3 linked regions of the Microbulbifer sp. A4B17 genome follow. The protein of the gene in region 1 interacts with the protein of each later gene in a pairwise test. Links are inferred from orthologs where the notes say so. Each region holds a gene or a part of one and is shown in the gene's direction. Other genes may lie near its edges.

What was found. The genes of interacting proteins can lie anywhere in the genome.
Region 2: the proteins of grxD (region 1) and BTJ40_RS17080 interact in binary tests that used the Escherichia coli proteins (3 or more experiments, as listed by UniProt). The link is inferred for Microbulbifer sp. A4B17 from one-to-one orthologs.
Region 3: the proteins of grxD (region 1) and BTJ40_RS07700 interact in binary tests that used the Escherichia coli proteins (3 or more experiments, as listed by UniProt). The link is inferred for Microbulbifer sp. A4B17 from one-to-one orthologs.

What each region holds. Positions count from the first base shown.
Region 1 is NZ_CP029064.1:3,744,760-3,747,599, reverse strand. Bases 10-2,797 are described here. They hold grxD (Grx4 family monothiol glutaredoxin), read left to right. Parts: upstream 10-1,131; coding sequence 1,132-1,464; downstream 1,465-2,797. Other genes in these bases: bfr (bacterioferritin), read right to left, coding at 1,576-2,067; BTJ40_RS16520 (aspartate aminotransferase family protein), read right to left, coding at 10-815. In the rest of the region: more of BTJ40_RS16520, read right to left, coding at 1-9. UniProt on the Escherichia coli protein: Monothiol glutaredoxin involved in the biogenesis of iron-sulfur clusters.
Region 2 is NZ_CP029064.1:3,881,947-3,884,681, reverse strand. Bases 7-2,689 are described here. They hold BTJ40_RS17080 (BolA family protein), read left to right. Parts: upstream 7-1,072; coding sequence 1,073-1,306; downstream 1,307-2,689. Other genes in these bases: hisG (ATP phosphoribosyltransferase), read left to right, coding at 2,665-2,689; murA (UDP-N-acetylglucosamine 1-carboxyvinyltransferase), read left to right, coding at 1,352-2,614; BTJ40_RS17085 (phospholipid-binding protein MlaC), read left to right, coding at 332-985. Also shown: more of hisG, read left to right, coding at 2,690-2,735. UniProt on the Escherichia coli protein: Involved in cell resistance against acid stress.
Region 3 is NZ_CP029064.1:1,717,803-1,720,844, forward strand. What follows is about bases 7-2,996. They hold BTJ40_RS07700 (BolA family transcriptional regulator), read left to right. Parts: upstream 7-1,343; coding sequence 1,344-1,649; downstream 1,650-2,996. Other genes in these bases: BTJ40_RS07690 (hypothetical protein), read right to left, coding at 7-283; djlA (co-chaperone DjlA), read left to right, coding at 521-1,306; BTJ40_RS07705 (OmpW family protein), read left to right, coding at 2,082-2,930. Outside these bases: more of BTJ40_RS07690, read right to left, coding at 1-6. UniProt on the Escherichia coli protein: Transcriptional regulator that plays an important role in general stress response. Has many effects on cell morphology, cell growth and cell division. Acts by regulating the transcription of many genes, including dacA (PBP-5), dacC (PBP-6), ampC and mreB.

The sequences.
Region 1 (2,840 bases):
CCATGGGTGCCCGCAGAAAATAATTGCGCGGCCACTCCTCTTGCCAGGCAGGCCCCTATGGGGACGCCGTTGCCCAGCCCTTTGGCTGTGGTCACCACGTCGGGGAGTATGCCAGCGTGTTGGTAGGCAAACATTTTGCCGCTGCGGCCATTGCCGGTTTGCACTTCATCCAGCATCAAGAGCCAATTATTTTGATCGCAGAGTTCCCGCAATTTACTTAGATAGTTTGAGGAGGGGACTCGTACACCACCTTCGCCCTGAACCGGCTCTACCAGAATTGCGACAATGTCATCTCTTTCAGACGCGAGCTTCTCGATAGCTGCGGTATCGTTAAAAGGCACTCGCAGGAAGCCCTCGGGCAGTGGGCCGAAGCCTTCCTGCACTTTTTCATTGCCGGTTGCGGTTAAGGTAGCGAGGGTGCGGCCGTGGAAGGCTCCCTCCATTACCAGTATTTGAGGGGTCCTGAGGTTGCGACTATTACCCAACCGTCGAGCCAATTTAATGGCCGCCTCATTGGCTTCTGCGCCGGAGTTGGAGAAAAATACATTGTCCATACCGGACATCTGTACAAGTTTATCTGCCAGCCGCTCCTGCGCAGGGATATTGTAAAGGTTGGATACGTGCAACAGGGTTCGGGCCTGCTCGTGCAGGGCCAGGGTTACCTTGGGGTGGCAGTGACCGAGGCCGCATACGGCGATTCCAGAGATGGCATCCAGGTATCGTCGCCCCTGATCATCCCATACATAGTTGCCCTCTCCCCGCACCAAGGTGAGGGGTCTTTCGCCGTAGTTCTGCATGAGTGTCGGGGTGGCCACAGGGGCATCTCCTTAGGTATTTATTGCCTGGGTTATCTCTATTCCGCAGAAAATTCTGTTTTTAGGTTTCAATCTGCATTTTATATTGGTTTGAGCAATAGTAACACAGCCTTTATGTCGTGTGCGTTATCCGTATGGCTGAATCCTCAACATTGTGCCAAGGGAGTTAGATTTGGGGTTTTTGCCATCATCAACAGTAGGGTGTACTTATTGAGCGCCTCGCTGGGGTACAATGGCTGCCCCTGTGCGGCGTCAGTAACGGCGCGGTGCATACACATTTACTTTTTGCTTCGACCACCTGAGGTTTTTCACGCTTATGGATACACTGGAGAACATCAAGCAGCAGATCGCTGATAACACCATTCTGCTCTATATGAAAGGTAGCCCCAATGCCCCCCAGTGCGGCTTTTCCATGCGGGCCTCCCAGGCGATGATGGCTTGCGGCAAGCGCTTTGCCTACGTTGATATCCTGGCTAATCCAGATATCCGTGCCGAGCTGCCCAAATATGCAAACTGGCCGACGTTCCCCCAGCTGTGGGTTAAGGGCGAGTTGATCGGTGGCTGTGACATCATTATGGAAATGTATGAGAACGGCGAGCTGAAAACCCTGATCGATGAGGCATCAGCAGAGAGCGAAGACGAGGGTTAGCTTTCGCTGTAGTTCTAATGTTGCTGTCTGGCGAAAGCGGCAGCGCATTGTAAGAACAAAAAAAACCGCAGCGGAAACTGCGGTTTTTTTATTCCTGTGAGAAAGCTTAAACTACTTGCCAGAGTGGCCGGCTGCAGTTTCCATTTGAGTTTGCAGGTAGTTTTGAATGCCAACTTTGTCGATCAGTTCCAGCTGGGTCTCCAGCCAATCTACATGCTCTTCCTCAGACTCGAGGATTTTCTCCAGCAATTCACGGCTGCCGTAATCCCGCACAGATTCACAGTAGGCGATGGCCTCACGCAAGTCGGGAATGGCTTTTGATTCAATTTTCAGGTCGCACTTGAGCATCTCTTCGGTATTTTCACCGATCAGGAGTTTGCCCAGGTGCTGCAGGTTTGGAATACCTTCGAGGAAAAGAATGCGCTCGATCAGCCAATCGGCGTGCTTCATTTCATCGATGGATTCGTGATATTCCTGTTTGCCCAGCTCTTTTAAACCCCAGTTGTCGTACATGCGGGCATGCAGGAAATACTGGTTAATAGCTACCAGTTCATTACCCAGTACTTTATTTAAATGCTCAATTACCTTGGGGTCGCCTTTCATAGCCTGTGCTCCTGAAGCCCTGCCAACTCAATAAGGTTTGCAGAGGGTTCCTATTTGTTAGTCGCTAGAGATTAGTTGATATTTTTAGCTACTAAAGATTATTAGTCACTAAAGTCTGCGGCTGCCTGATTTACCTAATTTTATTTTAGGGTTTCAGCTGCAATCGGGGCTGAGTTTGCGTTGCGATTTGCGGCAAGTCAAGAAATAATTTTTCTTGCAGAATGCAGGAAAAACAAGGGTTTTAACGCAAATTTAGCCGAAAATGGCAACGAAAATAATTCTCATTTAGGTTGCGTGAACAATACAATAATAAGTCATTTATTTCGAATATTAACCGCCTTTTATTGATGGGTTACGTATTTTAGTTGAGGCTAATATTTTCATGCTCGATATTAATAATGCTTCTTATTTATATGTACAGGTGAAACGCAAGTAACTATAAGCTGAGCCAAAAATTTTTTTTAGCTCGGATGGCGCTTGAATAATTAATTTCATCTCTAAATTAAATGACCCCATCTTTTGAATTTTTGCCATCTAACCGACTCATTGAATGGCTACCTCGGATATAAAAGTGTTTGGGTTGATCTTTTGTTAACGGACTCATGTCCTGAATTAAGGTTGATCACTGTCGAATTTCACGTGGATTACGAAGAGATCAACAAAGGCGTGTCTGAATAAATCCGTAATACTCTTGGGCTCCTGAAGGTAGCGGATATTAGGTGCGGCTTGCTGTGAGTGTCCTATCTGTAAGGCCCACTCTACAGGCTTTCATA
Region 2 (2,735 bases), 140 kb from region 1 along the record:
CTTATGTGACAGCGTGGATAATTTTTGTCATATGAGCCCAGTTCTCGATAAGGACTCGACTTTTTGCTGTCGTGCTAATCTATATTAGCGGGCTGCTGGCGGTGGAAAAAGCCAGTATTCTTCTCAGTAGTGTCAAATGACACACTCGTACACCGCCACATTACCGGGTGCGGCCATGGTATAGTTTGCCGTCTCCGCTGTCAGCTATGTCACTCAATGGATGATCGACACACTCTCAGTTGGGCTGCGGGAAGGTTGATATGTGGTATTGCTATGGCACTAAATTCTGCCATATGCGTCCAAGGAATGATTTGCTAATTGGAGATAATTTGTGAACGCATCATTTTGGATTGGCCGGAACGGTTTGTCGCGGTGGATTAGGTTTGCGCTTTGTGTTGTTTTTGCGTCTGCAGCGGTGCCTGCAGCCAATGCAGCCCAAAATCCATATGTAATGATTAAAGGGGTTTCCGATGAGTTGCTGGGTGTAATTCGCTCCAACGCTCAGTATGCAAATTCAGATCCGCAAAGATATTACAGTGCTGTTGAGGGGGTGCTGACCCCAGTTGTTGATTTCGACTTTATCGCTCGGGGTGTTATGGGGCGCTATGCCAAGCAGGCGACCGCGGAGCAGCGCTCACGCTTTACGAATGCTTTCCGCCGTGACCTGGTAGCAACATTTGCCCGCGGTGTGGCAAATTTTGGCGACCTTGATGTAAAAGTGGTTAACCCTGGTACTACCCCGCAGGGCAATCGCGTCAATGTGCTGCAGGAAGTTCGCAGTAAAGAGGGGATCACAAAAGTTTCGTATACCTTGGTGCGCAATCGAGCGGGCCAGTGGAAGTTGATCAATGTAATTCTAAACGGAGTTAACCTGGGTAAAACTTTCCGCAGCCAGTTCTCGCAGTCAATGCAGACTTATGGAGATATCGATAAGGTGATTTCCAATTGGTCGGCGGCAGACGATGCAGCGAATAAAGTGAGTTGATCTGCGAACTTCGGAGTGCGCAGCTGCGCACTCCGATTGATTCAAGTACACTTGCGTGCTGTTTTTAACTAATCGCAATTCCCTCCTATGCAACCAGACGAAATCAAGTCCCTGATCGAAGGGCAAATTCCCGATAGCACTGTTGAAGTGGCTTTCGAAGGTAGTCATCTGATGGTGACTGTGGTGAGCAGTGCCTTCGAAGGTCTGAGTCGCTTAAAAAAACAACAGCTTGTCTATGCCGCTCTTGGTGAAAAAATCGCCGATGGCACCTTGCATGCCGTGCAAATGCAGACTCTGACTCCAGAAGAAGCCAGTCGTTAACCTGCCATTGCCGCTGAGGTGTTGGCGATCTAGATAAGAGATCGAATGGATAAGTTGATAATAGAGGGCGGCAGCCCAATCTCCGGAACTTTGCGCATCTCCGGCGCGAAGAACTCAGCCTTGCCAATATTGGCTGCTGCTTTATTGGCTGACGGGCCTGTGCAAATCGATAATTTGCCGCATCTCAACGATATTACCACCATGATTACCCTGCTCAGGTGTATGGGGTGTGATGTCACTATTGATGAAAAGCTGGGTGTTGAAATAGACCCCCGTTCAGTAAATGACTTGACTGCTCCCTATGAGCTGGTTAAGACCATGCGGGCCTCGATTCTTGTGCTTGGGCCCTTGCTGGCCAGGCATGGGGTGGCAAATGTTTCCTTCCCCGGAGGTTGTGCAATCGGCAGTCGACCGGTCGATATACACCTTAAGGGCCTCGAGGCTATGGGTGCGGAGATTACTATCGATGGTGGCTTTATCCGGGCTCGCTCCAATGGTCGCCTTAAGGGCGCCAATATCGTCATGGAGAAGGTGACGGTTGGTGGCACTGAGAACCTGCTGATGGCAGCGGTACTAGCAGAGGGAACTACGACTCTGCACAACGCTGCGCGGGAGCCTGAAATCGTCGATTTGGCAGAGTTCCTTATCGCGATGGGGGCTCAGATAGAAGGGGTTGGCACTGACACCCTGCGTGTTCACGGTGTTCCCAAGCTCACCCCCTGCAAGTTCACCGTTATGCCTGACCGTATTGAAACCGGCACTTTCCTGGCTGCAGCTGCTGCGGCGAGAGGTAAAGTTCGGTTGCTCAATACTCGCGCTGATATCCTCGATGCGGTGATGGTCAAGTTCGAAGAGGCCGGCGCCCACTTAAGTTGTGGCGACGACTGGATTGAGCTGGATATGAAAGGCAATCGCCCTAAAGCGGTGAGCTTTCGCACAGCGCCTTACCCTGCCTTCCCCACTGACATGCAGTCGCAGTTCACAGCAATGAATGCTGTGGCGGAAGGAAAGGGTACGGTAGTCGAGACAATCTTTGAGAACCGCCTGATCCAGGTGCATGAACTGAATCGAATGGGAGCGGATATCACACTGGAGGGCAACACGGCAATTGTTACCGGTGTTGAAAAACTCAAGGGTGCTCCTGTAATGGCTTCTGACTTGCGTGCATCAGCCAGCCTGGTTATTGCTGGCATGGTGGCGGAAGGTACCACTATGGTGGACCGTATTTACCATATCGATCGCGGCTACGAATGTATCGAAGAGAAGCTTCGACAGCTCGGCGCGAATATTCGGCGTGTTCCGGGCTAGTTGCTGCCAAATTATCTTTAAAGCCGATTGACGGACTGGCGTAAACCATAATGACTGCACAAATTACAATCGCACTGACAAAAGGAAGGATTCTGCAGGAGACTCTGCCGCTTCTCAAAGC
Region 3 (3,042 bases), 2.0 Mb from region 1 along the record:
AACGCATGGTGCCCGCCCCCATATCATCTGGACCGCGCTCTACACGTGGAACATGGGGAGAGCCTTCATTTATTAATGGCATCTCCAGTTGGTGGCAATTAAGGCAGCGAGGGTGGAGGAGGACCTCTACGATAGTTTCCCAGTCCTGATGTCCCGGTGCGTCGTTGGCTGCCTCTTGCTGAGAGGCTTCTTGACGCTGATCGCATCCGCTTAACAGGAGGTAGACTAAGGCGCCTAAGGCCAATAGTGAGCGTAAAGGAACTATGCCTGGCCGTATTTTCATTCGGCTTGCCTTTAAATTGGGTTTCACCCTCAAAACATAATTGGGCTTGAGGTCTAGTGACAGTCTCAAGATTGATTAGGGCGTCAAAAGATAGACTTGGCGGGTCCAGTTCTGTTGACTGGTGACTGATTGTTCATATACGGGAATTTAGGCGCCGAAGTACGTGGTATGATAGGCGCCTTGTACTTATTTAATTCTGGTTTAGCAGGGCGCAATTGTTAGCGTCTAGGAGAGAGTATGTCCTGGTTAGGGGCGGGGTTAGGTGCTGGCTTTGGCTTTATGATTGGTGGTCCAATCGGTGCGGCATTAGGGGCCTGGATTGGCAGCTCATTTGGTTCCAGTTTGCAGCAGCGACTGGGAAAAGCTGCTTCGGCCCTGAGCAGGGATGGAGCTCAAACTATCTTTATCGTCACTCTGTTTTCGATGCTGGCGAAAATGGCTAAAGCTGATGGCTTGGTTTCTAAAGCGGAAGTGGAATTTATAGAAGGATTTATTCGAAATAACCTCCGTTTGGGAGCTGAAGAACGCAAGCATGCGATCCGAATATTTGAAAATGCCAAGACTGACAAGTACAGCATTTATGATTACGCAAAACAGTACCGCCAGTTGGTTCGCGATGAGTCAATGCGGGAGATGGTGTACCGCTTGTTATTTGCTGTTGCTTATGCCGATGGTGAATTACATAGCGCGGAAGAGGAAATATTAAGACGTATCACTATCGATCTAGGGCTGCATGAATCCCTGTTTGCCGCAATGCAAAATGAGTTTGCCCATGGAGGCAGGAGTACAGCTGTAGCTCTTGAACAGCATTACGCGGTGTTGGGATGCACTCCAGAGACCAGTGATAAGGACCTTAAATTGGCATATCGAAGAAAGGCTGCAGAATATCACCCTGATAAAATCGCTTCAAAAGGCTTGCCTGAAGAATTTATGCGCCATGCCGATGACCAGATGAAAAGTATTACTGTCGCATATGAAGCGATAGTTGAGGCGCGAAAGCAGAGGGCGAAGGTTGTCAGTTAGGTTTTCGTAATTTGCCTTTAATATAAGGAGTTAATAGATGAGTCTTGTCGAGACAATAAAAGAAAAGTTGACAGTAGAATTTTCCCCTCAGCATATTGAAGTGCAATGTGAAAGTCATATGCACAATGTGCCTGCAGGCGCTGAAATGCACTTTCGGGTCGTGTTAGTGAGTGAGGCTTTCAATTCGGCAAGAAAAGTTCAGCGTCACCAAAAAGTCTATGCGGCTTTGTCCGAGGAAATGGCCGGTCCCATACATGCTCTCGCGCTTCACACATACAGCCCTGAAGAGTGGGAAGGGCAGGCTCCTCAGAGCCCTGAGTGTCAGGGAGGCGGAAAAAAGTAGTACTAAGCGCTTTATTTAGTGCGGTTCGGGTGGGCCCCAGCCTAGGGGTCTACGGTGATTTTCCTGCAAGCTATCTACCCAGAATTTTTCTGGTTTCTTTTTGTGCCATCTAAAGCTTAACGAGTCCCCTGATAGTTGTAATTCCGACACTTCACTGGCGCTTCTCTTGGTTTATATTTTTAGATCTCTTCAGTCCACACTTGCACTAGCGATCACTAGAATTCCTAAAGGCGCCTATCCATTTTAAAAATCACACTTTTAATGGAAAAATTAAATGCCAAGAAATGGTTTAAGTGCCAAAAAACAATAAATACTTTTTTATACGCCAACATTTGATTGTTTTATCTACAGCTGTTACTTCGTGCGACTAGACTGACCATTGATTGGGCTGATTGCTGTTTGATCTGCTGAATATCAATGGAGTTACCACAAATGAAGATGACGCGTATTCTGATCCCCGTTATGACGCCCCTCGCCTTAGCAATCTCTAGTGTCGCTTCGGCAGGACCGGCTGGCTATGCCCCTCCCCCACCAAAAACCCAGGAGTTCAAGGTTCGAATTGGTGCGGCCTACATCTCACCCAATTCGGATAATGTCACGTTTGCTGACAGGTTCCTCTTGGGGGATGATGATTTTATTGATGATTGGGGTGCATTCCGCTCCAACGTCGATCCCAGTGATGAGTGGGGCTGGTTTATCAATGTAGAGTGGCGGGCCACTGACCACATGAGTGTATCCCTGAGTTACACCCAGGGTGACCGTCACACAGGAGGAGACCGCAGACCCTGGTTGTATCGTTTTAATCGAGATTTTGAAGATAATTTTCGCCACGGTGACTTTCTCAGATGGAAGCCTCAAATTACGGCCGCCTATCTGAATTATTACCCTCTCGATCCCAGCTGTATGGTTCAGCCTTATATGGGAGTTGGTATTAACTACACCGACTTTACCGATGAGCGCCTGAGAAATTGGGGTTGGTGGCGTGAGGTTGATGACATTGACATCTTCCGCCCCTGGGACCGTGGACGCGCAAATTTGAGCGACAACTGGGGTTACACATGGCAAATCGGGGTTGACTTTAACTTCGGTCACGATAGTAGCTGGCTGATTAACCTTGCAGCTATTTACTATGATGTTGATACCGATATTGAGGTTGATGCTTCCTGGTTTGATGTTGATAACGATAATTTCTTTTATCGTCACAGATTCGGTGGTGATTATGAATTTGACCCCTGGTCATTCAACATCGGTGTAGGCTACAAGTTTGATTTCCACTGGTAATCAAGATGTAGTGAAGTAAAGGGCGCTTCGGCGTCCTTTTTTAATTATGTAGCCCCTGAATAAGGCTGTAATATTTCTGCGAAGCTGCGTTTTGGTTATCTGTCTTGTATAA